2 linked regions of the Polyangium spumosum genome follow. The protein of the gene in region 2 binds, or shares a complex with, the protein of the main gene of each other region. Links are inferred from orthologs where the notes say so. Each region holds a gene or a part of one and is shown on either strand. Other genes may lie near its edges. The genes, in order: tsaD and tsaE.

What was found.
Region 1: the proteins of tsaE (region 2) and tsaD are in contact, whole or in part, in a crystal structure (PDB 6N9A), measured with the Thermotoga maritima proteins. The link is inferred for Polyangium spumosum from one-to-one orthologs. Residues at the interface, in WP_004082108.1 of Thermotoga maritima: Leu37, Gly38, Lys46, Lys57, Val59, Lys60, Ser61, Thr63, Phe64, Thr65, Leu66, Met67, Val69, Pro71, Tyr82, Arg83, Leu84, Asp86, Asp88, Phe89, Asp93, Ile128, Asp130, Glu131, Arg134; in WP_004082750.1 of Thermotoga maritima: Cys10, Asp11, Arg49, His50, Leu82, Gly84, Gly135, Gly136, Glu154, Thr155, Leu156, Asp157, Asp158, Ser159, Glu162, Asp165, Lys166, Arg169, Leu170, Tyr175, Lys213, Thr214, Leu217, Tyr218, Gln221, Arg222, Asn324.

Annotation. Positions count from the first base shown.
Region 1 is NZ_WJIE01000001.1:1,422,552-1,437,665, forward strand. The notes cover bases 4,735-7,688. They hold tsaD (tRNA (adenosine(37)-N6)-threonylcarbamoyltransferase complex transferase subunit TsaD), read left to right. Parts: upstream 4,735-5,654; coding sequence 5,655-6,722; downstream 6,723-7,688. Other genes in these bases: GF068_RS05900 (PAS domain S-box protein), read right to left, coding at 4,735-5,016; GF068_RS05905 (hypothetical protein), read left to right, coding at 5,116-5,667; GF068_RS05915 (hypothetical protein), read left to right, coding at 6,967-7,688. Outside these bases: speA (biosynthetic arginine decarboxylase), read left to right, coding at 151-2,085; GF068_RS05895 (MFS transporter), read left to right, coding at 2,211-3,410; more of GF068_RS05900, read right to left, coding at 3,439-4,734; more of GF068_RS05915, read left to right, coding at 7,689-8,094; GF068_RS05920 (ribonuclease E inhibitor RraB), read left to right, coding at 8,091-8,411; GF068_RS05925 (SMI1/KNR4 family protein), read left to right, coding at 8,436-8,948; GF068_RS05930 (hypothetical protein), read left to right, coding at 9,134-9,913; GF068_RS05935 (YkgJ family cysteine cluster protein), read right to left, coding at 9,941-10,720; GF068_RS05940 (hypothetical protein), read right to left, coding at 10,955-11,878; GF068_RS05945 (insulinase family protein), read right to left, coding at 11,891-13,465; GF068_RS05950 (M16 family metallopeptidase), read right to left, coding at 13,462-14,904; GF068_RS05955 (hypothetical protein), read left to right, coding at 15,043-15,114.
Region 2 is NZ_WJIE01000006.1:435,084-450,006, reverse strand. The notes cover bases 5,010-7,772. They hold tsaE (tRNA (adenosine(37)-N6)-threonylcarbamoyltransferase complex ATPase subunit type 1 TsaE), read right to left. Parts: upstream 6,748-7,772; coding sequence 6,271-6,747; downstream 5,010-6,270. Other genes in these bases: GF068_RS43675 (hypothetical protein), read right to left, coding at 6,759-7,772; GF068_RS22815 (MlaE family ABC transporter permease), read right to left, coding at 5,464-6,255; GF068_RS22820 (class I SAM-dependent methyltransferase), read right to left, coding at 5,010-5,460. In the rest of the region: GF068_RS22835 (serine/threonine-protein kinase), read right to left, coding at 1-2,824; GF068_RS22830 (FHA domain-containing protein), read left to right, coding at 2,901-3,695; GF068_RS44320 (hypothetical protein), read left to right, coding at 3,807-4,745; more of GF068_RS22820, read right to left, coding at 4,768-5,009; more of GF068_RS43675, read right to left, coding at 7,773-7,958; GF068_RS22795 (XylR N-terminal domain-containing protein), read left to right, coding at 8,092-9,060; GF068_RS22790 (sigma 54-interacting transcriptional regulator), read right to left, coding at 9,088-10,407; GF068_RS47110 (nSTAND1 domain-containing NTPase), read left to right, coding at 10,495-14,923. UniProt on the Escherichia coli protein: Required for the formation of a threonylcarbamoyl group on adenosine at position 37 (t(6)A37) in tRNAs that read codons beginning with adenine.

The sequences.
Region 1 (15,114 bases), on a different replicon or contig from region 2:
CGCAGCACGGACGTACCGGAAGACCGACGTCCATCCCACAGCATTCACGCTGAAAGCCGCCCCTGGCTTCTTCGCTCGCAGCGGAGGAGCTCTGCCCCGAACACGTCGCGCAAGGGCCATGGCCCTCGGGTCCCAAGGGAGACGAAGACGTTGACCAGCAGCCATCACGACAACCACGCCGACGCGTGGAGCACCGACGACGCGAAGGCCCTTTACATGATCGACCGCTGGGGCCGCGGCTACTTCGACGTGAACCCCACGGGGAACATCACGGCGGCGCCCCTGCAGGAGCGTGGTCGCAAAATCGCCCTCATCGACGTCGTCGAAGAGGCGCGTGATCAGGGCCTGCGCACGCCGCTCCTGATCCGCTTCCAGGATCTGCTCCACCACCGCGTGCGGACGCTGAACGAGGCGTTCAACCGCGCGATCGCGGAGACGAAGTACCGCGGCACCTACCGCGGCGTGTTCCCGATCAAGGTGAACCAGCTCAAGGAGGTCGTGGAGGAGATCCTCGAGGCGGGCCGGACCTACCACTACGGCCTCGAGGTCGGCTCGAAGCCCGAGCTCTTCGCGGGGCTCAGCGTCCACACCGACAACGAGTCGCTCATCGTCTGCAACGGCTACAAGGACGAGAACTTCATCCGCACCGCGATGATCGGCCGCAAGCTCGGCAAGAAGGTCATCCTCGTCGCGGAGAAGCTCTCCGAGGTGCGGACGATCGTCCGTGTCGCGAAGGAGATGAACGTCGAGCCGATGCTCGGCCTGCGCGTGCGTCTCTTGACGCAGGGCGCCGGCAAGTGGGCCGACAGCGGCGGCGAGCACGCGAAGTTCGGCCTGTCGACGGCCGAGATCCTCGCGGCTTGCGCGATCCTCGCGGAGGCGGGGATGAGCTCGGCGTTCAAGCTCCTGCACTTCCACATCGGCTCGCAGGTCCCCGACATCCTCGTCATCAAGCGCGCGGTGCGCGAGGCGGCGCGGCACTACGCGAAGCTGCGCAAGATGGGCCACCGCATCGAGTACATGGACGTCGGCGGTGGCCTCGCGATCGACTACGACGGCTCGCGATCGACGTTTCATTCGTCGATGAACTACTCCGTGGAGGAGTACGCGCGGGACATCGTCTTCAACATCGCGGACATCTGCGACGACGAGAAGGTCCCGCACCCGAACATCGTGAGCGAGTCGGGGCGCGCGATCGTGGCGCACCACTCGGTGCTCGTGGTGCAGGCGTTTGGCTCGATCGAGAAGACCCCCGAGGCGCCGATCGACATCCAGACCGAGGAGCACAAGCTCATCAAGAACCTGCTCGACACGCGCGACAGCCTGTCGATGCAGAACCTCGCCGAGTCGTGGCACGACATCCTCCAGGTGAAGGAGGAGTCGCAGAAGATGTTCGAGCTCGGGCTCTTGAACCTCGACGTGAAGGCGCGCGTCGAGGCGCTCTTCTGGGAGACCGCGGAGCGCATGCAGAAGCTCATCGCGGTGCTCGATCCCGCCGAGGTCCCGGAGGACGTGGTCCTGCTCCGCGCCAAGCTCGCGGATCAGTACATCTGCAACTTCTCGGTGTTCCAGTCGCTGCTCGATCACTGGGCGCTCGGCGCGCTCTTCCCCGTCGTGCCGATCCACAGGCTGCACGAGCGTCCCTCCGCGGAGAGCACGCTCGTCGACATCACGTGCGACTCGGAGGGCAAGGTCTCGAAGTTCATCGACCTCTCCGACGTGAAGGAGACCTTGCCGCTGCACGCGCTGCGCGGCGACGAGCCGTATTACCTCGGCATCTTCCTCACCGGCGCCTACCAGGACATCATGGGCGACATCCACAACCTCTTCGGCCGGGTGAACGAGGTGCACGTCTTCCTCGATGACGACGAGGAGTGCGGCTACTACATCGAGGAGACGATCGCGGGCAACCAGATCCGCGAGGTCCTCGCGCTCACGCAGTACGACACGCAGAGCCTCATCGCGAAGGTGAAGGCCCAGGTCGACGGCGCGATCAAGCAGGACCTCCTCAAGCCCACCGAGGGCATGCGCCTGCTCGCCGACTACGAGCGTGGCCTGAAGGATCAGACCTACCTGAGTTTCTGAGCGCGCCCCCGCCCGGGTCCGGGAAAGGTGGGCATTCCCGCCGAGAACTCGACGCGACGGAAGGGCATGTTCGTACGGCCTGTGTCAGGATGCCCGCCCAGCGCCACCACTGAGGCGATCCGTCGATGCGATCTCCGCTGCTGCCGATATTCCTCACCGTCTTCGTCGACGTCCTCGGCCTGACGCTCATCCTCCCGCTGCTGCCGTATTACGCGAAGGACTACGGCGCGTCGGACCTGCACGCGACGCTTTTGACCTCGGTCTACGCGGCGGCGATGTTCGTCTCGGGGCCGATGCTCGGGCGGCTCTCCGATCGGATCGGCCGAAAGCCCGTGCTCCTGCTCAGCCAGGCGGGCACGCTCGTCGGCTGGTTGACGCTCGCGGCCGCGACCAACCTCGAGATGCTCTTCGTCGGCCGCATCATCGCGGGCCTCACGGCGGGCAACCTGAGCATCGCGCAGGCGTACATCTCCGACGTCACGAAGCCCAACGAGGAGCGCACGCAGGCCTTTGGCTTCTTCGGCATCGCCTTCGGCACGGGCTTCTTGCTCGGCCCCGGCATCACGTCGTTGCTCTCCTGGCTCTTCCGCGATCACCCCGATCCGCTCTTCAAGTACAAGCCGCCCACGCTCGCGGCGGCTGGCTTGAGCCTGCTCGCCATCCTGCTCACGGCGTTTTTCCTGCCGGCGCGCAAGCCCACGGCCGTCGCGGCGCGTCGCCTCTCGGGCATGGCCGAGTACCTCGCGCGCCCTGGGCCTCGCAAGCACCTCGCGGAGTTCTTCTTCTTCAGCGTCTCGTTCGCCGCGCTCACGGGCGCGCTCGGCGTCTACCTCAAGCGGCAGTTCAACTACGAGCTGCACGAGGCGGGGCTCGTCTTCGGCCTCTCGGGGCTCATCGGCGCGATCGTGCAGGGCGGGCTGCTCAAGCGGCTCGTGAAGAAGCTCGGCGAGGAGCGGCTCACCGCGATTGGCCTCGGGACCATGGTCCTCGGGTATTGCCTGCTCGGCCTGGCGACGAGCATGGGGTTCCTGCTCGTGCTCGTGGTGCTCGGCTCGTTCGGCGCGGCCGTGGTGCGCCCCAGCGTGACCACGCTCATCACGAAGAGCGTGCACACGAGCGAGCAGGGCGCCGTGCTCGGCGTGAGCCAGTCGCTCGGCAGCCTCGCGCAGATCGCGGGCCCCGCGGCCGCCGGCTGGCTGCTCGATCGGAACCAGGTCGTGATGTACGGCCTCTTCTGCGCCGGCTTCAGCCTGCTCGGCCTCCTGCTCGCGCTTCAGCGCCGCGAGGGCGATCGCCCCGTGGAGCAGGCGCCCGCCGAAGGCTGAAAGCCGAAGGCTGAAGACCGAAGGCTGATCACCGCCCCGCCTCGCGCAGGCAGTACCGGAGCCCATCCTTCAGGTTCCGCAGCGTCTTCACCTCGCCCATCGCGACCCCGAGCGTGACCACGGTCTGCGCGACCGCGGGCCGCAGCCCGGTGATCACCGTCTTCGCGCCGACGAGGCCCGCGGCGCGGGCGATCGCGAGCAGCCGATCGGCCGTGCTCGTATCGACCACCGGTACACCCGTGAGGTCGATGATCAGGAACCGCGCCCCGCGGTCGACCACGCTGCCGAGCGCCGCGTCCATCATCTCGGCCGCGCGACCGCTGTCGACGACGCCGACCACGGGCAAACACAAAACGCCCTCCTGCACCTCCAGGATGGGCGTGGAGAGCTCCCGGATCGACGCGGCTTGCCGCTCGATGACCGCGAGTTTGTCGTGCAGCTCCGCCTCGCCGTGCTTGCGCTCGGTGATGTCGACGAGCGCCGCGGCGAACCGCATGAGCTCTCCTGCCTCGTTCCAGAGCGATTGAAAGGTGCTGGACGCCCAGAGGTACGAGCCGTCCCCGCGCCGCAGCCGCGCCTCGAAGGAGGTCTCGTCGCGGCGCGCCCCGATGTGCTCGATGAAGAGCAGCCGCGCGCGCTCGAGGTCCTCCGGGTGCACGAAGGGCGCCCAGTCAGCGAGCGTCTTCGGGGCCATGTCGGCCGTGATGCCGAGCAGCCGCAAGAGGCCGTCGGACACGTAGATGGGCTGCGCGGGATCGGACGGGTTCTTCGGGTCCCGCGGCACGTAATCCCAGAGCCCGTTCTTCGAGCCTCGCATGAGCAGATCGAAGCGCGAGAGGCTCTCCTCGGCGCGGGCGCGCTCCCGCTCGACCTCGGTCCGGTCGAGGGCGATGCTGAGCACACCACGCAGGCGCCCCTCCTCGTCGGCGAGCGGCGCGTTGTGCCACTCGCACACGACCGTCCGGCCGTCCTTCGTGATGTTCTCGGCCACGCCGTAGCGCCCCGGCGTGAAGTTGCCGTCGCGGTACGCATCCGACTCCTCGCGGATCCTCGCCCGGTGGGCGGGGGGGACGATGAGATCGAAGAGCATCCGGCCGAGCGCCTCGGAGCGCGCGAAACCAAAGAGCCGCGCGGCGCCGGCGCTCCATTCGACGATCTGGCCGCCGGGCTCCATCTCGATCATCGCGACGGGGGCCCTCCGCAGGTACGTGTCGAGGCGCCGCGCGGCGGTGACGGTGGCGCGCCGCGGCTGCTCGATGGAGCGGGCGATGCAGACGACGAGCCCGTGCTCGAAGACGACCCGCATGGTCCATTCGAGCCATTTGTACGAGTCGTCGGCGCACCGGAAGCGCGTCTCCTGCACGATGGCGCCCTGGGCCTCGACCGAGATACGCGAGGTGCGCCGGGCTGGATCACGGTCCTCGGGGTGCAGCCGATCCTCGAGCTTCATGCCCTCGAGGGCCGCGACCGAGAACCCCGTGACCCGCTCCCATGCCCCGTTCGGCTGGTGGATCCGGTTGTCCGGATCGAGCACACAAAACAAGGCCGGCGCCTTATCGAAGAAGTCCCGCGGATCGATCCTCTGGCCTTGGGCTTGGGTTTCCATCGAAGCGTCCGACAGTCTACCAAGGGCACGTGGAGAGCGGTGGCGGGAGAGAGGGGCCGAGGGCACAATCGGCGCGCGATGCACGTCGAGAACCAGCGGATGACCGGGGAGCGAGCGCGACGAGGGAGCACGATCTCGCTGCTCGCCCTGGCGTCGATCACCTCCGGTTGCAACGACGTGGACCGCTTCTCGACGCGCCCCGACGAGGCGTACTGCGGCGCGATCACGCTGGGCAGCCCGTTCCGCGAGGGGCTCAGCCCGCGCGTGCAGATGCGCCTGACGCTCGACGCGAGCTTGCTCGACTCCGATCTGCCGCCTGGCAGGCTCTGGACGTTCGAGGCGGCGACGCAGACGAGGCCCGAGCGGCGGCTGCTCGACGGCGCCGCGCTCCGCCCGATCCGGCCGCTCGCGCACGACGCGCTCTCGCATTTCGAGATGGGGGACGGTCGGGAGCGGAACACGCTCTTCGCGGTCTCGCCGAGTGATCCTGCGGAGGAGGCGATGCTCGCGTTTTTGTCGCTCCGCTCGGACAGGGGCGTGGAGGTGCGGCTCGTGCGCGCGGGCTCCGAGGCGCAGGAGGCGGGCGAGGGTCGGAGGACCGTGTTCGGGATGTTTTCGCTCACGCGCCGGGAGGGCCAATGCGGGTTTTAGGGATCGAGACGTCGTGTGACGAGACGGCGGCCGCCGTGGTGACGGAGGCGGGCGTCGTGCTCTCGGACGTCGTGCGCAGCCAGGTCGAGGCGCACGCGCCTTATGGCGGCGTCGTGCCGGAGATCGCCTCCCGCGACCATGCGCGCGCCATCGTGCCGGTGATCCGCGAGGCGCTCGCGCGGGCGGGCATGCAGCCGGGCGACGTCGACGGCATCGCGGTCACGTCCCGGCCGGGCCTGCTCGGCGCGTTGCTCGTGGGCCTCTCGGCGGCGAAGGGGCTCGCGTTCACGACGGGGAAACCGCTCGTCGGCGTGGATCACCTGGTCGGGCACCTGCTCGCGGTGTTCTTGCGGCGGGGCGAGGCCGAGGCCGAGGCGCCGGTGCCGGCGTATCCGTTCATCGCGCTTTTGGCCTCGGGCGGGCACACGGCGCTGTATCGCGTGGACGCGCCGCGGCTCTCGGCGATCCGGGAGCTCGGGGCGACGCGGGACGACGCGGCGGGTGAGGCGTTCGACAAGACGGCGAAGCTGCTCGGGCTCGGGTATCCGGGCGGGCCTGTGGTGGATCGGCTGGCGGCGACGGGGGATGCTTCCCGGGCGAAGGACGCGGTGCCGCGCTCGATGGCGCATCGAGAGAGCCTGGAGTTCAGCTTCTCGGGCGTGAAGGCGTCGGTCATGCGGCACGTGGCGACGCGGGGCAAGCCGCCCGAGGGGCAAGCGCTCGCGGACCTCTGCGCGGCGTTCCAGGCGTCGGTCGTGGGCACGCTGGTCGACAAGGCCGTACGCGCGGCGAAGGTCGAGGCCGTCCCGCGGATCGTGCTGGGCGGGGGCGTCGCGGCGAACCGTGGGCTCCGCGCGAAGATGGCGGAGGCGTGCGCGCGGCAGAAGCTCACGTTGTTCGTGCCGTCGTTCGCGAGCTGCACGGACAACGCGGCGATGATCGCCTACGCCGGCGCGTTGCGTCTGGCAGCGGGTGAGCGGGACGACCTCGGCCTGGAGCCATCGACGAAGACGGCGCTGCCGCGGGTGACGCGGAAGGGGGCGGGGATACGGTAGGGCTCTTTTCCGGGGAGGAAGGGAGGTTCGGGAGGGCCCGGGGGCTCGGGGAGCGGGAGGAGGACGAGCGGGAGGTGGCGAGGGGGCTCCCACCGCGGGAAGGCCGGGAGGGGGCGCGGGCGGGGAGCGTGGTTCTGTAAGGGGGAAGGGTGTTTCCCGGGGAGAGGGGGGATCTTCTCGGGGAAGAAGGGGGCGAGGGGCTTCCGGTTGACACGTACGCCCGCTCGCTGTCGGAATGCCCGTCATGCGCTGGGTCGTCCTGCTCGTCGCCTTTTTCGTCTCGGCGTGGCTCCTCGGGTGTGGCGCGACGTCGGCGAATACGCAGGCGTGGGCGCAAGCGACGCCGGATGGCAAGCGCGTGTTTCGTGTTTGCCGGCGCCACCCCGGCGTCGATCCGAATGCGCGTGCTTGGTACGAGCTCGGGGACGGGACGCCTCGAACGGCGTTTCAGCCGGTCGAGGAGCTGCTCGAGAGTGGCCCGGTCAAGGCCGTTTTTGTTTACGACCCGTATGCGCCGCCCGAGAGTCGGAGGCTGCTCGGGATCGCTCATCAGGATCTGCCCTGCGATAAACCGCCGCCGCCGCCGCCGCCACCACCACCGCCGCCGCCACCGGAGGAGGAGATTGCGGCGAAAGCTTCGGAAGCGGCGCCGGCCAAGCGCACGACGGTCCGGACCGAGGTTCGGCGGGCGGGGAAGAGGCCACCGGATCGACGATTCATCGGGCAAACGGCGTCTGCGCCCGAGCCGGCTCCTGCGGGGGATGACTGGAAGCTCAGCCCGGAAGAGGCCGCCGCGCTCCAGGACAACCGGGTCAAGGAGTGCCTCAAGGGGGCTTGCCATGCTCGGCATCAGAACTTCCGCAAGGACTGGAAGCACCGAGTCAAGCTGTATGACGGGGTGTCGAAGTCCACGGGGAGCGGCCGCGGTGGGGCAGCGCCTCCACCCAAGCCTGCGGCCCCGCCGCCGAAGCCAGCGGCCAAGGCCGCGCCGGCGCCGGCGCCTGCGCCGAAGCAGGCGGCCAAGGTCGCGCCTGCGCCGCAGCCAGCGCCGAAGACGACGGTCAAGGCGACGACGCGGCCCGCGTCGGGGAGCAGCACCAGCGGCGACACAGGATCTTATACGAACACGCACGCCAGCGGGAAAACGTACGATGGGAAAGGTAGTCGAGAGCGCTCCCAGGTCTCCGGTCGTCGCATCGAGCGGAAAACCGGAGACCAGCACGTAGCAACAGACTGGAGGCCCGCGCCGAACGGGAGAGAGGCCTTCAAGGAAGAGGCACGCCGGCTGAAGGAACATGGTGGTCCGGGTCGCCCGGACAATCATAACAAGATCGAGTCTCCCGGAAAGAAGTTGATCGAGCAGGAGAAATGATGGATTACCCCGACGATGCCGATGGAGATGCCCTGCGTCGCATAGCGACACGGCGCGACATGTCGAAGCCGATGGATATCGACTTCGTCGTATCTGTCCCGGATCGAGCTGCGGGCGCGGAATTGGCGCGTTTGGTGGCGAAACGTGGCTATGTTCCGTCACTCGAGTTCGACAAAGAAGCTGAGGAATGGATCTGCTACTGCGCCAAGCTGATGGTTCCCACATACGAGGCGGTCGTTGCTGCGCAGCGGGAGCTCGATGAGCTGGGCGCAGAGGTGGGGGGGTACTCCGATGGATGGGGGACATTCGGAGAGTGAGCGTCGACGAGAATAGGCAATGACATGCAGATCCACGACCGCGGAGAACCCCTGAGCGAACAGGCCCTCCAAGAGCTGGAGGAAAAGCTCGGCGTGCGCCTGCCCGAGCCCTATCGCCGCTTCCTGCAAGAGTATAATGGTGGCAGGCCAGAGCCGGACATCCTCGACATCCCCGGAGCCCCCTTCGGGGGCGCGGACGTCAAGGGGTTCTTCGGTGTGGGAAGAGATGACGAAGTTGAGGAGCTTCTCTGGCTCAAGGAGGAGCGGGCGGCTAGCATTGGCGATGATGTGCTCGCGATCGCGCGGGATTCGGGCGGAAGCCTCTTCGGCATCGTCACCGAGGGGGAGCAGCGAGGCCGCGTGTACTTTTTCGACTACTACGCGGAATGGGAGCCCTACTTCGTCGCCAGCGACTTCGACGCCTTCCTCCAGAAGCTGCGCTCGCTGTCGCCCGAGGAGCTCGCCGAGATCAAGCAGCTCGCGGCGGCGAACGCGGCGACAAACGCGGAGCTTGACCCCGACAAACCGGTCGAGTAGGGTGCCCGGCAGAGACATGGACGCCAAACTCGACCTCGGGCCGGTGTACGCGCCCCCCGTCGCCTCGCCGCCCGACGCGCCGCTTCGGCGGAGCTTCGATGCGTTCGGGGTGCCGTGGGATCCGATTCGCCCTCCGCAATCCAAGAGAGCGCCCCCACACACCTCTTGACGGGGCGCACCTTTCCATGCTGACTGGCCGTATGGCCAAGCAGGTGACGGATAGGCAGGGTGCGGTGCTCTTCGTCGCGTCGGCGGCGGATACACACGCCGCGCGGCTGCAACAGAATTTCGAGGCGGCGTTCGCCGAGCATCTGAAGCCGGGTGAGGTGATGCCCAATGTCGCGCTCGTGGCCGCGCTCGTGGGGAGGCGGCTCCGCGCGGTGAATGCAGCGCTCGTCGAGAAGAGCGACGCCTACGACAAGGAGCTCTCCGATGACGCAGGGCCCCGCGAGCGGCGGGACGAGGCGGCCGCGACGTTGACGAGCGAGGTCGTCGAGATCCGAAGCACGCTCGAAGCGACGTTCGGCCCGGGGATCCTGCGGGAGGTCGGGCTCGATGGCAAGACCGAGGTCGAGCCCAAGGCCATCCTGGCGAAGGCGAAGCGGCTCGTCGACGCGCTGGGGAAACCCGCGAGCGCCTGGCCAAAGCCGCGACGAAAGGGCGTGACCATCGACCCCGCCGCGTGGGTCGCCGACCTCGTGGCTCCCATCATGACGCTGGAGAAAGCGCTGACGGACGTGGCGCGCGAGGCGCGAGAGGCGCAGGCCGCGAGCGACGCGAAGACCACGGCGATGGCCCATAACGACGACGTATTCTCCCGGTCGGCGGGATGTCTGTCAGGGCTCTTGCGGCTGGTGGAGGAGGACACGCTCGCGCGACAGGTGCGGCCGTCAGGACGGCGCCCAGGTCGCGTGGCAGAGCCGGAGGAAGAGGCGAACGGGGAGGACGGGGATTCGGGGGCGTAAACGGGGCGACGAGGCACGGAAAGCGCCTCAAGCTCCATCCTCCTCCATCACCCGCATCAGCGCCCAGAACATCGCCTCGCCGTCGCGCTCCCGTTCGAGCGTCTTCCCATGCGCGCGCGCCCATTCCAGCGCGAGCGCCAGCGGGATCCCCGCCTGGCTCTTGCCCGTGAGCTCCGCCGTGACCTTCGTGAGCGCGTCGCCCATCGGCACAGGCCGCGGGGCGATCTCGATTCCAGGATCGAGCGCCTCGCAGAGCGCGGGGTCCGTCACGGCGTTGTATTCGCGACACGCGATCGGGCGCTCCTCGTAAATGCTACACAGGTCGCCCTCGAGGAACGGGCAATCGATCCGGAGCTCGTAATACCGCCGGCTCACGTCGTCCCACGCAGCCCTCGGCGTCGCCTCCCTCGAAACAAGCGCGGCCCTGCCCTTCGGCGCCCGAGGATCCACGAGCCCCGCGTGCTCCAGCCGCTCGATCGCCCGGACGAACCGCTCACGCACCTCGGCCCGGCGCGACTCCGGCATCGCAGCCACGACCTCCGCGAGCCGCCGCGCCTCGATCGGCGAGACCGGCACGAGCTGGCGGCAACAAGACGTGCAGCCCTTCTGGCACGAGATCTCCTTGCCCTCCGCCCGCGCATGCGCCGTCGTGATGGCCAGGATCGACGCGGAGAGCGAGCGCGCCAGCGGCAAGAGCTCATGGAATGCGGTGCGACCAACCCGCACCTTGCAATCGACCTCGTGCTCCTCGCCGAGCACGTGGAGGTGCACCTTCGCGTCCTCGTACGCCTTGCGAGATTGTTTCACGGGCACACCGCGGGCAGCCCGCCCGGGGCGCCGCCCCGGACCCCGCGAGGGGGCTGTCCGCCCCCCTCGACCCCCGGACCAGGGCAAGCCCTGGACGCGGGGTGGGAAAACTGCGCGGTGCGCAGTTTACCCAGCAGATGCAGAGGCACGAGGCATCGAAGGGAGGAGGGCACGTGGCGCAGGATGATGCCAGAACACGCGGGGCGGGAGAAGCGCGTCGTTCGTGGCCTCGATTTACGCAGCCCGATCGAGCGCCGCCGCCTCGTCCGGCTCGAGGAAACACCGCAACGCCTCGATCGAGTCACGCGACACGATCACCTCGCCGCCCGGGGCCAGGTGGACGAGGAGCTGCACGAGCGGAGGCGCCGCCTCCGTGACCACATTTTTCACGACGTCGAAGTCCGGCGCGCGCTTCGCGAGCAGGACGTACGCCGCCGCCGCGCGGAGCTCCGGGGCTTGTCCAAGGTCAGCCACGATCGCCGGGAGCTCGCCAAGATCAACGGGCGCCTGCTCGCGATACCCCGCCCGTTTGTCCCCCGCCGCCCCCACCGCCGCGAGCGCCTCGATCCACGCCACGATCGGCCGACCCTGCCGCGCGAGCGCCCGCGCCACGGGCGGCGCAGCCGAGATCGGCCCCGCGCGGCGCCGGTTGTACGATTGCAGGAGCGAGGCGCCGCTCGCATGAGCGCCCGCGCCGAGCAGCGGCACCCGCGCGAATACGCGCCCGCCCTCGTTCATCAGGGTCAACGTCGGAATGCCGCGCCAATCGGGCTCGATCTGCGCGGGGCCGAGGAGCACCCACGGGTAATACGTGACGAACCCGGACGCCGCGCAACGCACGCCGGCCTCGTCGAGCGCGAGCTCGACGCGCAGGGCCCGCAAGAACGGACGCACGAGCAGGATCGCCGCGGCGAGCAGCGTGACCGCGACGAACACGAGCGGGATGAGGTAGATGTCCTCGTCCTCGAAGCTCCGGTCGACGACGGAGCCCCACACGAGGTACGCCATCAAGAGCGCCGCGAGCCCGCCCGTCATCAAGGCCCGCTTCACGGGCACCGCAGGCAGCCCCGTCGGCCGGAGCGAAGGCGCGACGAGGCCCCGACGATGGCGAAAGCTCGTATCGGGCTTCGCAGCAGGCGGAATGGCGTCGAGGAGCAAGGCAGGGCTCGACTACCGCCCGAGGGTGACCTTCGGCCGCCCGGTCGGGCCCTTCGGCGCTTCCTTCTTCGCCGGCGCCCGGCGCACCTCGACGCCGCCGAGATCCAGCGCCGCGAGCTCCTTCTCCACGACGGCCGCGTCGCCGACCACGATCACCCGCATCTGATCGGGCCGCAGGTACTTCTCGGCCACGCGCTTCACGTCCTCGGCCGTGATCTTCGAGATCCGCGAGGGCCGCGTCGCGAGCTCGTCGAGCGGCAAGGCATGGACCGCGAGGGCCGCGAGCGTCCCCGCCGTCTCCCCGGCCGTCTCGAAGCGCGCCGGGAGCTGCCGGACGAGGTTCGCCTTCGCGGCGTCGAGGTCCTCGGCGGGCACGTTCTCCTGCCGCAGCCGCTCGATTTCGGCGAAGATCTCCTTCACGGCCTTGGCCGTCGCCGGCGTCATGATCGCCCCGCCCGCGGTGAAGGGCCCGGAGCCGTGGCGCATGTCGAAGCTGCTCCGGGCGCCGTACGTGTAGGCGTGTTTCTCGCGCAGGTTCAGGTTGAGCCGGCTCGAGAACTGCCCGCCGAGCAGCGTGTTCATCACCATCAGGGCGTCGAAGTCCGGGTTTTTCCGGGGCACACCCACGAGGGTCACGGCGACGTACGATTGCGTGGCGCCCGGACGATCCACGACGAACACGCGCTTCTCGCCCTTGCCGACGGCCGGCGGCACCTTGAGCGCCGAGGCCTTCGTCGCCTTGCCCTTCCACGCGGAGAAGCTCTTCTCGACGAGCGCGAGGGCCGCAGCCTTGTCGATGTCGCCCGCGATCGTGACCGTCGCGTGCTCCGGCCGGAAGAGCGCCTGGTGATGGCGCGCGAGATCCGAAGGCGAGAGCGCCTTGACGGCGGCCTCGGTGCCGATGAGCGGCACCCGATACGGGTGGCCGATCGGGTAGAGCCGCTCGGTGATGGCGTTCTGGAGGAGCGCGTACGGCTGATCGGCCTGCTGCAGGATCGCCGTGAGCCTGCGCGCGCGCTCGCGCTCGAGCTCGACCTTGTCGAAGGCCGGGTTCAGCACGACGTCGGCGAGGATCGACACCATGTCGGCCGCCTTGTCGCGGAGCGCGGTCGCCGTCACGCCCACGCCGTCGTGATCGGCCCACGCGCCGTACCGGACGCCGAGCGCGCCGAGCTCCTCGGAGAGCTTGATCGCCGAGCGCGACTTCGTGCCGGCGAGCAACATGGACGCCATGGTGCTCGTGAGCCCCGGGGTCTTCTCCTGCTCGGCGCCGCGATCGACCACGATGTTCATCGCGACGACCGGCATCTCGCGGCGCATGACGTAGAGGACACGCAGGCCATTCGAAAGGCGCGCCTCCTCGATCTTCGGCGCGATGAAGGGCATGACGGGCCCGCTCGGGGGCGGAGCCTTGCGGAAGGAGGGATCCTCGGACGGCGGCGCCGCCTCCTGGGGCTTGTCCTGCGTGGCCACGGGCTCGGCCGGCGGAGACGACGGCGGCGGCACCACGGGCTGCGGCGTCGTGCAGGCGGCGAGCGAGAGGCCGACGAGGGCCAGGATCTGCGAGCTTCGAGCGAATTTCTTCACGGCGTCCCTCCCACCAGGCGACCGGCGCGCGGCGCATCCGCGACGGGCCGCACGAACGTCACGACGCGTTTGTCCTTGGGCAGGTACGTCGCGAGCGCCTTCGTGACGTCGCCGGCCGTGACCTTCTGGTACCGGGCGAGGTCTTTCTCGAAAAACCCGGGATCACCGACGCGCCTGTTGTACATGTTCAGGAGATCGGCCCGCCCCGTGACGCGCTCGGCGCTGAAGACGAGGCCCGAGAGCGTACGTGTCCTCGCGCGATCGAGCTCCTCGGCCGCAGGCGGCGCGGCGCGCAGTTTGTCGAGCTCCTCGTCGACCACCTTGAAGACCTCGTCGAGGTTCTTGTCTTTCTGGAGCGTGACCGTGATCTCGAAGACGCTGCCGAGCTCGGCGGACTCCTGCGCCGCGCTGACGCTCTGGGCGATCTGCATGTCGTAGACGAGCCGCTTGTAGAGGCGGCTCGATTTGCCGCTCGCGAGCACGTCGGAGACCATGTCGAGCTCCGCGTCGCCGGACACGAAATGCGGCGGCGTGGTCCAGGAGATCACGAGCCGCGGGAGCGTGACGCCCGCCTCGACGTCGAGCCGCGTCTCCTTCGTGAGCGGCGAGGGCACGGGCCCGCGGACGGGCTTCGGATCGGCCCCGCGCGGGAGGCCCGCGAAATATCTGGTGACGAGCTCCTTCGCCTTCGCCGGCTGGAAATCCCCCGCGATGACCAGGGTCGCGTTGTTCGGCACGTAGTACCGCTTGAAGAAGTCGCGCACGTCGTCGAACGTGGCGGCGTCGAGGTCCTGGGGCGTGCCGATCGTGAGGCGGTGGTAGGGGTGCGTCTTCGGAAAGAGCGTGCCGCGGATGAACTGGCGGACGAGGCCGTACGGGGCGTTTTCGTAGTTCTGCCGGCGCTCGTTTTTCACGACCTCGCGCTGGCTCTTGAACGTCTCGTCGTTGGCGTGGTCGAGCAGGTAACCCATGCGGTCGCTCTCGAGCCAGAGCGCGAGCCCGAGCTCGCCGGACGGGACGGTCTCGTAGTAGTTCGTCCGGTCCGTGTTCGTCGTGCCGTTCCTGTCGCTCGCGCCGGCGCGCTCGAGGTAACGGAAGAACTGGTCCTCGCCGACGTTGCGCGAGCCCTGGAACATCACGTGCTCGAAGAGGTGCGCGAAGCCGTTGCGGCCGGGGCCCTCGTCCTTGGAGCCGACGTGGTACCAGACGTTCACCGCGACCACGGGCGTGCGGTGATCCTCGTGCAGGATGACCTCGAGGCCGTTCGGAAGGACGAACTTCTCGAAAGGCAAAGACACGCGCATGCTCGACCCCGCGGCAGCGGCGGTCGCAGGCGGCGCGTCGGCCGTGGCCTGGGCCAGCGAGAGGCCCGTCGGCACGGCGATAAGGGCGAGGGACACGAGCCCGAAGGCGGCCCTCCTCGAGTTTCGACGCAGCATTGCGGGCCTTGTAGCAAATTCTCGGGCGGGCGGCCCCCAGGATCGGCGCCGTCCGGGCCTTCCGGGAACTCCAAGCAGCAAGCTGTTGTCGCGCTCCGAAGACCAGCCTAAGCCAGGCACAACGAGAGCGAGACACCCATGCGTATGCTCTTTCCTCTGATCCTTCTCGTCGCCATGGCTGGATGCGCCCCGACCGCGGCATCCACCCCC
Region 2 (14,923 bases):
CGACGTCGGCGAGCGTGACCAGCACGTGCGCCGCGAGGTGGCCGGCCGCGCCTTCGCCGAGGTCCACGAGGACCTGCTCGCAGCGCCGCGCCGCATCGTCGAGCAGGCCCGCGAGCAAGGCCGCGTCCGCAGCCACGGTGCGCGCGCGGGCGATGACGCGTGGATCGGCGCCCTCGCTCCGCGCGAGGGTGGCGTCGACCGTGGCGAGGCACGCGGCCGGGCGGCAGCCGACGAACTCGGCCCGCCCGCGTTGCATCGCGGCGAGCAGCGCGTCCGTGGGATCCCCGAGGCGCGCGGCGAGCGCCTCGAGCTCGTCGGCGAGCGCGAGCGCCTCGTCGATGGCGCCGCGGCTCGTGGCCGCCGCGCCGAGGGCGAGCAGGGCGTCGAAGCGGGCGCGCGGATCGTCGCTCGGGAGGTCCGCCGCGAGGGCGCGGCGCGCCGCGGCCTCCGCCTGCGCGCTGTCGCCGCGCTGGTAATGCGCGCGGGCCGCGAGCGCCCACAAGGCAGGCAGGGCCCGAGGCCGCGCGGCGAGCCGCGACACGAGCCCGTCGAGGAGGTCGAGCATCGCGGCCGCGTCGGCGGCGCCCTGGTCCACGAACGAGGTCGCCTGCAGCGCCTCGATCGCGCGCTCGGGCTCCCCCGCGCGCTCGAAGTGGCGCGCCGCCGCGAGCGCCGCGCGAGGCCGCATCCGGCAGGCTCCCCGCGCGCCGAACCGCGCCTCGGCGCACGCGAGGTGGAGCGCCGCGAGCTGCGGGTCGCCCTCGAGCCGCCGCTCGACGACCTCGCAGACGATGGCGTGCGAGAGCAGGAAGCCCCCCGGGGCGCGGACGGCGAGGCCGGCGTCGAGCAGCACCTCGGCGAGGTCGGGCGGGGGCGAGACGCCGGCGAGCGCGCAAGCCCGGGAGAAGCAGCCGCGGCCATCGTCGCCGCCGAGCAGGACGGCGAGGGCGACGGCGCGGCCGAAGGTCTCGTCACGCGCGGCGAGCACGGCGGAGAGCTCGTCCTGGAAGAGGGCGACGAGCGAGTCGGGGATCGGCGGCTCCGGGCCGGCGAGCGCGAGGCCACGCGCGGCCGGGACGAGCAAACCTCGTTGCACCCAGTCCCGCACGAGCTGGCAGGCGAAGAGGGGGCTGCCCTCGGCGCGCGCGGCGATACGCTGGCGCGTGCGCTCGTCCGAGCCGATGAAGCTGGCGAGCAGGCGCTCGGTCTCGGCGTCCGTCAGAGGCGGCACGGGGCAGGCACGAACCCGAGGCCGCGCGCCGAGCGCGGCGAGCGCCGCGGCGGCCGGCGCGCGCGCCTCGGGCCGCTGGGCGAGGACGAACATCACGGGGCCGAGGCGACCGTCCGGGGTGTCGAGGGCGTCCGCGGCGAGCGCCACGGCTTCGGGGTCGGCCTCGGCGTCGTCGATCACGACCACCACGGCGAGCGCGTCCGCGGCGAGCGCGGCGAGCCACGCGAGCAGCGCCGCGCGCCGCTCCTCGGTGGTGGGCGCGACCCGCGCACCACCACGGGGCGAGAGGCCGGCGAAGGCACGCTCCCAGAGCGCGCCGAGCCCGTCCCCGTCGCGGCCCTCGACGTGGATCGTCCGGGCACCGAGCCGCTCGTGCGCGGACTCGGCGAGCCAGCCGGCGAGCCGGCTCCTGCCGGCGCCCACGGGCCCGGTCACGATCACCCCGCGGGGCGCGCGGGCGCGGCACGCCTCGGTGAGCGCCTCCCAGAGGGCCGCGCGCAGGTCCTGTTGCCCCACGAGCGGCGGACGGCGGAGCGCACACACGCCCGCGCCGAGGCCCGGCGGCAGCGGCGGCGGGAGGGGTTCGTCCAGGAACACGAGCGACGGGACGAACACGGGCCGCGCGCCCCGCGCTGCCCGCCCCGCGCCGCCCGGCGCCTCGCCCGCCGGAGCCACGTCGAGCACCTCGGCGAAGGGGGCGGTCGTCGCGAGCGCGCCCGCGTCCACCTCGCGTGGCGCCGCGGCCGCGCGCGCGGCGGCGATCCCCTCGGCGAGCGCGCGCCGCTCCGCCGGAGACGCGACGAGCGAAGGCGCGCCGCCCATCACCCCGAGCCAGTGCGCCGCCTCCGCGGCCGACCGGGGCCTCTCGCGGGGCTCCTCCGCCGTGAGCGCCGCGATCCACGCGTCGAACGCGGGTGGCCTCTCGGGCGCCGCGACGAGCTCCGCGGCGAGCAACCCCACGGCGTACAGGTCCGTCCACGGACCGAGGTCGCGCAGGCGGCCCGTGTGTTGCTCCGGAGCCATGTAGCCGGGCGTGCCGCCCCGCGCGCCGAGCGGCTCGGTCCTCCGCGGGACGAGGGCGAACCCGAGATCCGCGACGACGGCGCGGATGGAGAGCGGGCCCTCGGGGAGGAACAGCAGCACGTTGGCGGGCTTGATGTCGCGGTGGACGACCTCGCGCGCGTGCAGGGTCGAGAGCCCACGCAGGACGTCGAGCAGCACCACGCGCGTGGCCTCGAACGGCAAGCGCCCGACGTACCCCGCGAGCGAGCCGAGCGAGGCGTAGGGCAGGACCAGGTAGGGTTGTCCCGCGAGCAGGCGCGTGCGCGAGGCCGCGGACTCGGCGGGCGTGACGCGCCCGAAGTCGAGCACGCCGAGCACGTGGGGGCCCGTGACCTCGGAGGCGATGGCCGCCTCGGCCTGGATGCGCCGGAAGGCCGCGGCTTCGCCCCCGGCGGGCGCGTGCGGGATCTTGAGCACCACGTCCGCGCCCGAGGGCCTGTGCTGCCCGAGCCACGCTTCGCCGCTGCCGCCCCGCCCGATCCGGCGCGCGGCCGTGAAGACACCCAGCGACAGGGGAACGTCGGTCACCATCGTCCGCGTTTCTGGCCGCGACGGGGCGGGCGAGCCACCTTGCCGGCGGCCCTGCCTCCGCGCTAATCCCCAGGAGGTGCATTTCAGGGCCCGCGTACTCCGTGTCGTCGGCCCCGGCCGCCTCCGGGAGGGAGAGGTCGTCGACCTGCCCGAGGGCGGCGTGATCGGGCGCGAGCCGGGCGTGGAGATCCGGCTCGATCACCCCTCGGTCTCGCGGCGCCACGCGCGCATCACGGCCGGGCCGCGCGGGGCGCTCGTGCCGCCGCTCCGCATCGAGAACCTCTCCACGTCGAGTGGCCTCTTCCTCGACGGCGCGCCCCTCGAGCCGGGCGGCGCGCGTGGCTTCGGCGAGGGCTCGCGCCTGCAGATCGGCGCCGTCTTGCTCGAGGTGCTCGGGCCCGCCGAGACCGAGCCGTTTTGCAGCCCGATCCCGCTCGAAGGCGCGCCCGGCGAGGCCGCGGCCTCGCCTGCGTTCGTCATCACCCGGGACGGCGACGCCTGCGTCGTGCAGTTCGCCGGCCGTTACCTCGACCTCCAGGCCGCGGCGGCGCGCGCCTTCGCCGCGCTGGCGGCGAGCCCTTCGCAGGTCGTGCACGTGTGGGACATCCAGGAGGCGGTGGGCAGCGCGGGCGTGGTGGCGCCGCTCGTCACGGCGATCCGCCACGCGGTCCGGCGCCTGCTCGACGACGGCGCGCTCGACGAGGCGCTCTTGCGAGGCCTCATCGCGCGGAGCGGCAGCGGCGAGCGGCTGGCGAGCCTCGAATCACTCGATCGGGACGCGCTCCTCAGGCGGCTCGTGCTCTCGCGCCGCGGGCATGGATACGTCCTCTGCTTGCCGCCCGACGCCGTGCGGATCATCGACGCGGGCTGAGGGGGGCCAAGCTTCGACCGAGCTTCGTCGAAGGCTTCTCCCGCCCGAGGCGGCTACATCAGGCGGCGCGCCCCGGTCACCGGGCGCCTTTTGCTTCGAGGAGGCTTTTACATGCGCACGACCACGTTCCTCTGCACCCTGCTCACGTCCCTCGCCCTCCTGTCCGGCTGCATCATCACGACGAACAACCCCGGCGGCGGCGGCAATGGCGGCGACGGCGGTGAGGCTGGTAATGGCGGCGCCGGGGGTCAGGGCGGACAGGGCGGCAGCGGCGGACAGGGCGGCGGCGGCGATCACGAGGCCACCTGCTACGAGCCGACCGCGGCCGAGGGTACGGACGGCTTCGAGGCCACGGCCGAGGCGAACACGCACACGTTCACGTTCACCGTGCCGAACGACGCGGGCGGCGGGTACGTCGAGGTCCGCGGGCACGGCGAGCAGCTCTTCATGGGCCTCATGGCCGCCACGGACCCCGACGGCGACATCTCGGGCTCGGCGAGCGGCGAGGGCGGCGTGGCCGCGCGGCGCTTCGTGGTCACGCCCGGCATGACGTATTCGGTGCGGCTCGAGGAGACCGGCGTCGCGACGGGTGACCCTCCGCAGAAGGTCACCTACGACTGGAAGTTCCACGCGGCCGTGGATTGCTTCGAGCCGAACGACACGCCCGCCGAGGCGCGGAGCATCGCCCTCGGCAAGCCGCTCAGCGCCTACATGCTCGCGGGGTACGTCGAGAATGCCTGGCCGACCTACGAGGCGCATTACGATTATTACGAGGTCCAGGTGGACAGGCCGGGCATGCTGCGCGCCACCCTGGACACGCCGATCGCGCTGTCGCTGGACATGTACGGGCCCGACGGCGAGACGAAGCTCGCCGGGGATCTGGCCCTGGAGACCGAGCCCAAGACGATCGAGGCCGAGATCACGGAGCCCGGCACCTATTACGTGCTCGTCTCCCCGTTCGTGTCGCTCTATTACAACGATTTCGACACGGGCGGCGAGCTCGCGAAGAACTGGGTCAACCCCTACGAGCTGACCGTCACGCACGAGTGAGCCCCGCTCGGGGGGGGCGGCGCTACCGGAGCACGCAGCGGAAACACGCCCGGATCGGGAGTAGGTCCGACGGCGACGCGGCGCGGTGGGTGACCCGGAAGAACCGTTCGAGCAGGCGCTCGAATTCGGCCGGGGTCCACGTGTGCAGGTGGTACCGGTCGCCGCCCCATTCGATGCGATCCCCGAGGGCCCAGCCGATGGGCGTCTTGCGGACGAAGCCCTTCAAGCCGAGGATGAGCGGGTCGTTCGGGACCGTGATGACCGCCGCGCCCTCGGGCCGGAGCAGCCGCGTGATCGCCCCGAGGATCGCGCCCGGATCCTCGCAATGCTCGAGGACCTCGGTGCAGATGATCCGGTCGAACGAGCGGGCCGGCAGGTCCATCTTGTCGACCTCACCCTTCAAGAAACGCGCGTCGTACCCCGCCAGGTTTTTCCGGGCCGTGTCGAGGAAGACGTCGGAGACGTCGATCGCCGTGATGCGGGCCCGCGGGAACATGCGCAGGACGTGCCCGCCGCCCGAGCCGATCTCGGCGAGGTCGAGGCCGTCCGCAGGGCCGATGAAGCGGCGAATGATGGCGAGGCGGCCCCTCTCGATGAGCCGGATCGGCAAGAACGAGCGCTCGTAATAGGCGTCGATCGGGTGCTCGCGGGCGAGCTCGTCGTTCAAGGCCTCGACGTCGAGGCCCGCGGGCGCGTGTTTGTCCGGACTCGCCATGCTTCACATGTCTCCCAGCATCACCTGCGTGAGGACGTAATTGGCCACGAGGATGGCCACGCAGCTCTCGACGACGGCCCGCGTCGTCGCCATACCCACGCCGCGCGCGCCGCCGGACGCGAAATACCCGTGGCGGCAGGCGATCGACGCGATCAGGAAACCAAAAATCGCGCCCTTCACGAGGCCCATGAAGAGGTCACGCGGGCGGGCGAAGTCGTGAATGCTGCGCAGGAAAAACCCCCAGTCGCCGCCGAGCCAGGCGACGGCCACGAGGTAGCAGCCGATCATGCCGATGGTCGAATAAAGCATGCAGAGGAGCGGGCCCATCATCACGCCCGCGAGCAGGCGCGGCGAGAGGAGGTACTGCACCGGGCTCACGCCCATCGTGGTGATCGCGTCGATCTGCTCGGTCACGCGCATGTTGCCGAGCTCGGCCGCCATGCCGCTGCCCGCCCGCGCCGTGATCATGAGCGCCGAGAACACGGGCGAGACCTCACGCATGAGCGAGACGGCCACGATCCCGCCCACGTTCGCCTCGGCGCTGAACTGCTTGAGCGCGTAGACCGACTGGAGCGCGACGACCATGCCGCTGAAGAGGCCCGTGAGGCCCACGAGGAAGGTCGACTGCACGCCGATGTAATCCATCGCGGCGAGCATCTGGCTCGCCCGGAACGGGGGGCGGAAGAGCCAGGCCACGGTCTGGAAGGTCAAGCTCACCGTGGTCCCGATGTTCTCGAAGAAGCCGAGCACGGGATCCAGGATCCGCTGCAAGAGCTTCGGCTCGGAGTCGTCCACGCGAGGACCTCTGTATCACGGCCGTCCGGCGCCCGTCACGGCCGCGAGCAGCGCCGAGGCGCGCGCGCCGCCCGCCTCGAGCCGCGCCCGCCTCGTCCCATCCGCCGCGACCTCGAACGTGACGGAGAGCGCGTCCCCGCCGAGCGCCGCCGCATACGGCGCGCCCCACTCGACGACGAGCACGGCCCCCTCGCCGCGCCGATCCCGCAGGCCGAGCTGCGCGAGCTCGTCCTCGTCGCCGACGCGGTAGAGGTCGGCGTGGGCGATCGGCAGGCGCGCTTCGTGCTCGTGGACGAGGGTGAAGGTGGGGCTCGTGATGGGCTCGCTCGCGGGGACGCCGAGGGCGCGGCAGAGGGCGCGGGTGAAGAAGGTCTTCCCGGCGCCGAGGTCGCCCGCGAGGATCACGAGGTCACCCGGGACGAGCGCCGCGGCGACGGCGCGGGCGAGCCGGATCGTGGCGCGACGCGTGGGGAGCGGGACGATCGTGGGCACGGCGGGAGGGCTCAGAAGCGATACGTGAGGCCCGCGGTCGCGCCCATGAGGACGATGGTGCCGTCGTCCGTGGGCACGAAGCGGAGGTTGCCGAGCTGGGTGTCGATGCGCAGCGACGGCGTGATGCCGAAGACGAGGTCGAGGGCGGCGCCGATGGAGAAATGCCCCGTGCTGCGCCCCTCGTAGGTGACGCCGTTCGGCGCGGTGACGGTGCTGCCGAGGCGGACGAAGGGGCCGAGGAAGAGCTCGGGGCCGACGTGAAAGGAAAAACCCTCCTTGCGGCCGTCGGGCGCGGTCCGGATCATGGGAGAAAAGAGCCAGCGGCCGCCGACGTCGACCCACAAGGCGGGGGGGCCGGCGACGTTGCCCGCGAGGCCGGCGAAGAGCTCGAGCCCCGACGCGCCGATCGCATAACCGCCCCGCACGCCAAAGGCGAACGCCCCGGAGCTGCCGGCGGCGCCTCCCGGCGACGAGGCGGCCCCGGAGACGCCGAGGAGGGCGGTCAAAAAGACGGGCTTGCCCGCGGTGTACGGAGGCCAGACGGCCTTCTGGGAGCCGCCGAGGTAGTTCATGGTGACCTCGTTTTTGGCCGGCTGCGGCGGCGGCGGAGGAGGCGGCGGAGGCATGAACTGGCTCATGTCGAAGGGCGGCGCGGCGCCGACCGGGGGCGGAGGAGGCGGCGGAGGAGGCGGCGGCGGAGGCGGGATGGGAGGCGGGGGCGGAGGCGGCGGGAGGGCCTGTTCCCAGGGCAAAGCGCCGACGCCGACGCCCTCGGGGCGCATGAGGACGGCGAGCATCTCCTGGACCTGGGTGGCTTGTTTCTGGGGGTCGACGTCGCGGGCGACGGACTCGACGCGGCCGAGGGTGGCGAGGTAGGCGGAGATCTCGACGCGGGTGGTGGCCTGTGCCGGCTCGACTTTGGCGGCGAGGATCCAGCTCGCGCGGAGGAGATTGGCGACGGAGGCGAACTCCTCGGGGGTATCGGCGACGCCGTCGGCGATGCGGACGAGGGCCGCGTGGGTCTCGACCTCGGAGGCGATTTGATGGTTGAACGAGGCCGCCCCACGCATGAGGTCCTGATCGAGCCCGAGGCGCGCCGCCGGCGCCGCGCCGCCCTGCGAAGGCAGGACGACGACACGATCGGCGAGGGCGGGCGCAGCCGAGAGGAGGAGCAGAGCGGCGAGGGCAAAAGCGGGGGCGCGGAGACGCATGCCGGGGGAGGATGTACCGCCTTTTCTGCGGGGGAGCGAGGGAGATGTCGCCTCCGGGAACGTGGTTGACAATCCCAGGAACCCAGTCAGTTTTCCGTCCTGTATGAAAATTGGCGAGATCGACCTTCGTAAGATGCTGGAGTTCTCCCCCCACGAGGGCCAGATCCGCCTCGGCCCGGATCGGATGTTGATCTTCCGGCAGGCTGCGTTCGGCGTGCTGCGCGCATTGCTGTTCGAGCGGCTCGGCCTCGAGATGACGAACAGCGTCCTCGCGCAGTTCGGTCATCGGTGTGGGCAAGGCGATTACGTCGCGCTCAACGCCATGTTCGATTGGGACACGGACGAAGATCGTGTCGGGTCGGGCCCGGTGCTCCATTCATGGGAGGGGCTCGTCCTCGCGAAGCCGGAGCACCTCCATTTCAATCGAGCCGAGGGGTCGTTCCACATGTACGGCGCGTGGGAGAGCTCCTACGAGGCGGAGATCCATCGGGAGCACATCGGCGAGAGCGGCGCCCCGGTATGCTTCACGCTGGCGGGATACGCCTCCGGTTACGCGTCGGCGTTCATGGATCGGCCGATGCTCTGCGTGGAGACGCAATGCGCCGCGGCCGGCGCGGAGGTGTGCCGCTGGGAGATCCAGCCGGAAGACGCGTGGGACACGCGGGCAGATCCCTACCGACGCGCGCTCGCGGCGACGGGCAGCACGATTCAAAAGGAGCTCGAGCGATCCCTCGAGCGATTGTCCACGCCGCTCCTGCGCGTCTGGGACGGCGTCCTTGCGATGCCGATCATCGGCGCGCTCTCCCCGCGGCGAACGCAGACGATCACGGCGACGCTGCTCGAGGAGGTCATCCGTTCGTCGACGCGGAGCGTGATCCTCGACGTGACGGGCGTCGATACGGTGGACGCCGAGACGGCGGACGCGCTCTTGCGCATCGTGTCGGCGGTGGAGCTGCTCGGCGCGAAATGCCACCTCTCCGGCATACGCGGCGAGGTGGCGCGGACCTTGTCGGCCTCCCCGATCGACCTCGGCGGGCTCCGCACCTTCGCGACGGTCCGACAGGCCTTGCGCCATTGCTTGCCGCTCACCGCGGCGCGTTGAGGTCGGCTCGATTTTCGCCGAGACGACTCACCCCCGAAAGCGCCGCACGTCGACCCCGTGCTCCGTGATCCACCGATACACCTGCTTGCGCGACCGGCGCATCACGCGGGCCACGTCCGCGACGACGCCCCGGTGCTTCTGAAGCAGCGCCTCGAGCTCCACGCGGCCCGGCGGCGGCTCCTTCTCGGCGGCGGCTTCCTCGCGCTCGTCGTCCTCGTCCGTGTCGCCCGTCGCGGCCGGCGCGGGCGTGAGACGACCTTCGACGAGGTCGAGGTCGAGCACGTCCGCACTGCCGCCGCGAATGCGGAGCTGCGCGGCGAGCGCGAGGACCTCCCGGACATTGAAGGGCCACGGGTGCAGGAGCAAGGCCTCCGCGAGCGCGGACGAGAGGCGCCGGCGAGGCGCGCCGAGCGCGTGGAGGAGGAGCTCGAGGATGTCCTCGCGGCGCGCGCGCAAGGGGGGGATTTCCAGCAGGAAGGTGGAGATCCGCGCGAAGAGGTCGCCTCGGAAGGCCCCGCCTTCGACCGCGGCCCGGAGGTCTCGGTTCGTGGCGGCGACGATTCGCACGTCACACGCAATCGGGCTCGTGGCGCCGACGGGGAGAACGGCGTGGTCTTCGATCGCGCGGAGGAGCTTGGGTTGAAGGGCGGGCGGCAGGTCGCCGATCTCGTCGAGGAAAAGCGTGCCTCCGTGCGCCGCGCGGAAGAGCCCGGGGCGGGCCACGGCCCCGGTGAAGGCGCCGGCGACGTGGCCGAAGAGCTGGCTCTCGGCCAGGGTCTCCGGGATGGCGCTGCAATTGACCGCGACAAACGGCCCCTGGGGGCGGCCGAGGTCGTGGAGCGCGCGCGCGACGACCTCCTTGCCGCACCCGCTCTCGCCGAGGATCGAGACCGTCGCCCGCGTGGGCGCGACCTCGTGGATGGCCCTGCGGAGCGCGCGCATGCACGGCGCGGTGCCGACGAGGGCCGGCACGGGCGCGTCGCCGAGGTCCTCCGGCTCGAGTCGGACGACGAAATGAGAATCGCCGACCGAGAGGACATCGCCGTCCGCGAGGGAGGCCTCCTCGACGCGCCGCCCATTGACGTAGGTGCCATTGCGGCTTTTTTCGTCGACGATCCGCAGCATGCCGAGCGCGCCGCGGTGCAAGGTCGCGTGCAGGCGCGAGGCGCGGCCGTCCTGCGCGAGCCGAACACCCGCGGGGACATCACGCCCGATGGGCGTCTCGCCGTGCGAGACCACGAACGTCGAAGGCGGGACGAGCACGTCGCCCGAATACACCAGGCGAAGCCGCGGGGCCCGCGCCGGACCCCGCCGGACGACAGGGGCTTTCTCCTCGGTGGTGCTCATGCGCGGCGTCTCGCTGGGCCGGCGGCCCGGGGCAGCCGATGCTAACAAGCGAGGGGGCGGCCCGCAATCCCGTGTAGAGTCGAGCGCGTGACGAAGGAGTTCGGCCCCCGGGATCCCGCGGCGACCGTGGCCACCGTGGACGGTACGGCGCCCCACCCGCGCCCCACGCGTGAGGCGTCGATCGGACCGGGATCGATCCTCCGGCATTACGAGATCATTCGGCCGCTCGGCCGGGGCGGCATGGGGACGGTTTTCCTCGCCCGGGACCGGTCGCTCGGCCGCCGGGTCGCCCTGAAGCTGATCACCGAGCACACGGGCGCGCGCGCCGAGCGATTCCTGGTCGAGGCGCGCGCCACGGCGGAACTTTCGCACGAGAACATCGTGGTCATCCACGAGCTCGGCGAGCATTTCGGAAAGCCGTACCTCGTCCTCGAATACCTGGAGGGCGAGACGCTCGACGTCCTGCTCGCCGAGGACCACGGGCGCCGAGGGCTCTCCCCGAGCCGCGCCGTCGAGCTCGTGATCCCGGTCGCGCGCGCGCTCGTCTTCGCGCACGAGCGAGGCATCGTTCACCGCGATTTGAAGCCGGCGAACATTCTGCTCACCCGTGCGGGCGTGGTGAAGGTGCTCGATTTCGGGATCGCGAAGCGCGTGGGCGCGCCGGAGACGACGACGCACGGGGCGAACGATCCGGACGACGACGATCCGGCCCTGACCGCGGAGGGCGCGCGGATCGGGACCACGTCGTACATGTCGCCCGAGCAATGGGAGGGTTCGCCCGTCGATCACCGGACCGATATCTGGGCCGTAGGTGTCCTCCTGGCCGAGCTCGTGCTCGGGGAAAACCCCCTGGCGAACGCCCCTTCCGGCGAGCGCCGCCCGCCGATGCCCAGCCTGCGCGAGCTGCGGCCCGACCTCGGCAAGCTCGGCTCGATCATCGACCGTTGCCTCATCGAGCAAAAGGAAGATCGGCTGGAGAGCGCCCGCGTGTTGCTCGACGAGCTCGAAGCGCTCCTGCCCACGTCGGGGCGGGCGCGAGCGGGCGAAGCGCAGAACCCGTACGCGGGCCTGTCCGCATTTCAGCAGAGCGATGCCTCCCGGTTTTTTGGTCGTTCCCGCGCGATCGCGGAGGTCGTCGGGAGGCTCGCCGAGGAGCCGCTCATCGCCGTCGTGGGGCCGTCGGGAGCGGGGAAATCGTCCTTCGTGCGCGCGGGCGTGATCCCCGCGCTCGGGCGCTCGGGCGACGCCGTGGAGGCCTTCACGATCCGCCCGGGTCCGAGGCCGCTTTGCGCGCTCGCCGAGCTCCTGCTTTCGCGGGCCCCGGACACGTCGAGCCACGACGCGCAGGCAGCGGTGGCCCCGCGGGAGGCGCCGCTCGCCGAGGATCGCGAGGGGCTCGTCACGAGGCTCGCGCGGGAGCCCGGGCTCGTCGGGACACGATTACGGATGCGCGCTCGGCGGAAGCAAAAACGTATCGTGCTCTTCGTGGACCAGCTCGAAGAGCTCTTCACGCTGGCGAGCGCCGAGGAGCGCCTCGCGTTTTTCTCGTGCCTCGCGGGCGTGGCCGACGACGCGGGGTCGCCCTTGCGGGTGATCGTCGCGATCCGGAGCGATTTCCTCGACCGGGTGGCCGAGGCGCGCGGGCTGCTCGGCGCATTCAGCCGTGGAATCATGCTGCTCGCGCCGATGGACCGAGAGGGGTTGCGGGAGGCGCTCGTGCGTCCGCTGGAGGCGGTCGACCACGCATTCGAGAGCCCCGCGCTCGTCGAGGAGATGCTCGACACGCTGGAGCACACGACCGGGGCGCTGCCATTGCTCTCGTTCACCGCGGCGCGGCTGTGGGAGACGCGGGATCGGGAGCGGCGCATCTTGACGGAGGAGAGTCATCGTCGCATGGGCGGCGTGACCGGGGCGCTCTCGGGCCACGCGGAGGCGGTGCTCGCGGCCATGTCCCCCGAGGAGCGCAAGCTCGCGCGCGCGGCGCTGCTCCGGCTCGTCACGCCCGAGCGCACGCGGGCGCTCGCGACGCTCGGCGAGCTCGGCGAGCTCGGCGCGCCCGCGGAGATGGAGCGGGGGCTCGGGCGCTTGATCGAGGCGCGGCTGCTCTCGGTCGAGGGCGGCGGGAAGGCGGACGCGCGGGTCGAGATCGTGCACGAGTCGCTGATCGGCGGCTGGCCCTCGCTCGCGCGGTGGCTCGACGAAAACGGGGAGGACGCGGCATTTTTATCGCGGTTGCGGCACGCGGCGCGGGAATGGCAGGCGAGCGGCGCGTCGGACGATCTGCTCTGGCGCGGGCAGGCGGCGACGGATGCGCAGCGATTTCAGGCGAGGTTTTCGGGGGAGCTCGCGCGAGGCGAGGCGCGGTACCTCGGCGCCGTCGTCGATTACGCGGATCGGGCGCGGCGGCTGCGTCTTCGTATCGGGGCGGGGGCGTTCGCTGCGCTCGCGACGATCGCGGTCGTCGTGTCGTATCTGGCGATCCGCGCGGATCGTGAGGCCGTTCGGGCGCAAGCGGAGGCTCGGCAGGCGCGCAATGCGACACGAATGGCCGCGGCGCGCGAGCTCTCGGGGGATCCGACGACGGTGCTCGCGCTCCTTCGTGAAATCGAGCCGCCCGACGCGCCGCGGGGCTGGGCGGAGCTATCGCGCTGGGCGCTCGAAGCCGGCGCGGCGGAGGTGGTGCTCACGCATCCGGAGCCGCTGACGCGCGCGGCGTGGAGCCCCGACGGCGCGCGTATCGTCACGACGTCGGACGACCGGATCGTCCGGGTATGGAATGCAAATGGGACTGGACAAACCATCCCTCTCCGCGGTCACGAAGGCCGGGTCTGGTGGGCGGCGTGGAGCCCCGAGGGGAGACGCATCGTCACCGCGTCGGAGGACAGGACGGCGCGGGTATGGAATGCGGATGGGACCGGACAAACCATGGCCCTTCGAGGGCATGAGGACCGGGTCTGGTCGGCGGCGTGGAGCCCGGAAGGCGGGCGGATCGTCACGGCGTCGGAGGATGGGACGGCGCGGGTATGGAGCGCCGAGAGTGGAAAAGAGATCCTCGTCTTGCGTGGCCACGAGGCCGGGGTCCTTTCGGCGGGGTGGAGCCCCGACGGCCGGCGCGTCGTGACCGCGTCGAGGGACAGGACGATTCGTGTGCACGAGCTCGATGCGACGCGCGAATCGCTCGTTTTTCGTGGACACGAGGACGTCGTGAGCTCGGCGGCGTGGAGCGCCGACGGCCAGCGCATCGTCTCGGCCTCGAGGGACAAGACCGCGCGAATATGGCGGGCGGACGGAAAGGGCGACCCGCTGGTACTCCGCGGTCACGACAACTGGCTCTGGTCCGCGAGCTTCGATCCCGGCGGCGAATACGTCGTCACGACCTCGCAGGATTTCACGGCGCGGGTATGGAGGGCGGACGGCAAGGGCGAGCCGCTGGTGCTCCGCGGGCACGGCGATTCGGTCTGGTCCGCGGAATGGAGCCCCGACGGGCAGCGTGTGGTCACGGCGTCGAAGGACAAGACGGCGCGGATGTACCGGGCCCATGGCGGGGCACATCGACCCGTGGTTCTTCGTGGCCACGAGGATACCGTGTCATCCGCCTTGTTTCGGCCCGACGGGCAGCGAATCCTTACCGCGTCGGCGGACAGGACCGCGCGCATCTGGAGCGAGCGCGGCGAGGAGGCGCTTTTCGTCCTGCGGGGTCACGACGATGCGGTCTGGTCGGCGGTGTGGAGCCCCGACGGCAAACGCATCGCCACCGCGTCGGACGACAGGACCGCGCGTTTCTGGAGCGCCGACGGCGGGGCGCCCTCGCGTGTCTTTCGTGGGCACGAGGACACGGTCTGGTCGGTGGTGTGGAGCCCCGACGGCAAGCGAATCGCCACGGCTTCGGCGGACAGGACGGCGCGGATATGGAATGCCGAGGGCGAATCCGCGCCCTTCGTGTTCCGAGATCACGAGGATACGGTCTGGTGCGTATCGTGGAGCCCCGACGGGGAGCGTCTCGTGACGGCGTCGGCCGACAGGACCGCGCGTATCTGGAGCGTCGAGGGCCGCGCGCCGCCGCTCGTGCTCCGCGGGCACGAGGACACGGTTGGCTCGGCGGTGTGGAGCCCCGACGGCGAGCGCATCGTCACGGCCTCGTGGGACAATACGGCGCGCGTCTTTCGTGTCGAGGACGGCGTGGAGCTCTTCGCCCTTCGGGGTCACCGGCATTGGGTAAACTGGGCGGAGTTCAGTCCTGATGGCGGGCGCATCGTCACGGCCTCGCAAGACAAGACGGTCCGCATCTGGAATGTGGACGGGACGGGCGAGCCGGTGGTTTTGCGCGGGGCGGAAAAAGGCTACAATCGTGCGTCGTTCCGCGCGGATGGCAAGAGCGTCGTCGCCGCGGCGGAGGACGGGACCGCGTGGTTGTGGACCGACCTCGAGCCGCTCGCCGGGACGTCGGATCCGAAGCTCTGGTCGGCGACCACGTATTGCATGCCGGTCGAGCGCCGGATCGAGATCCTGAACGTCT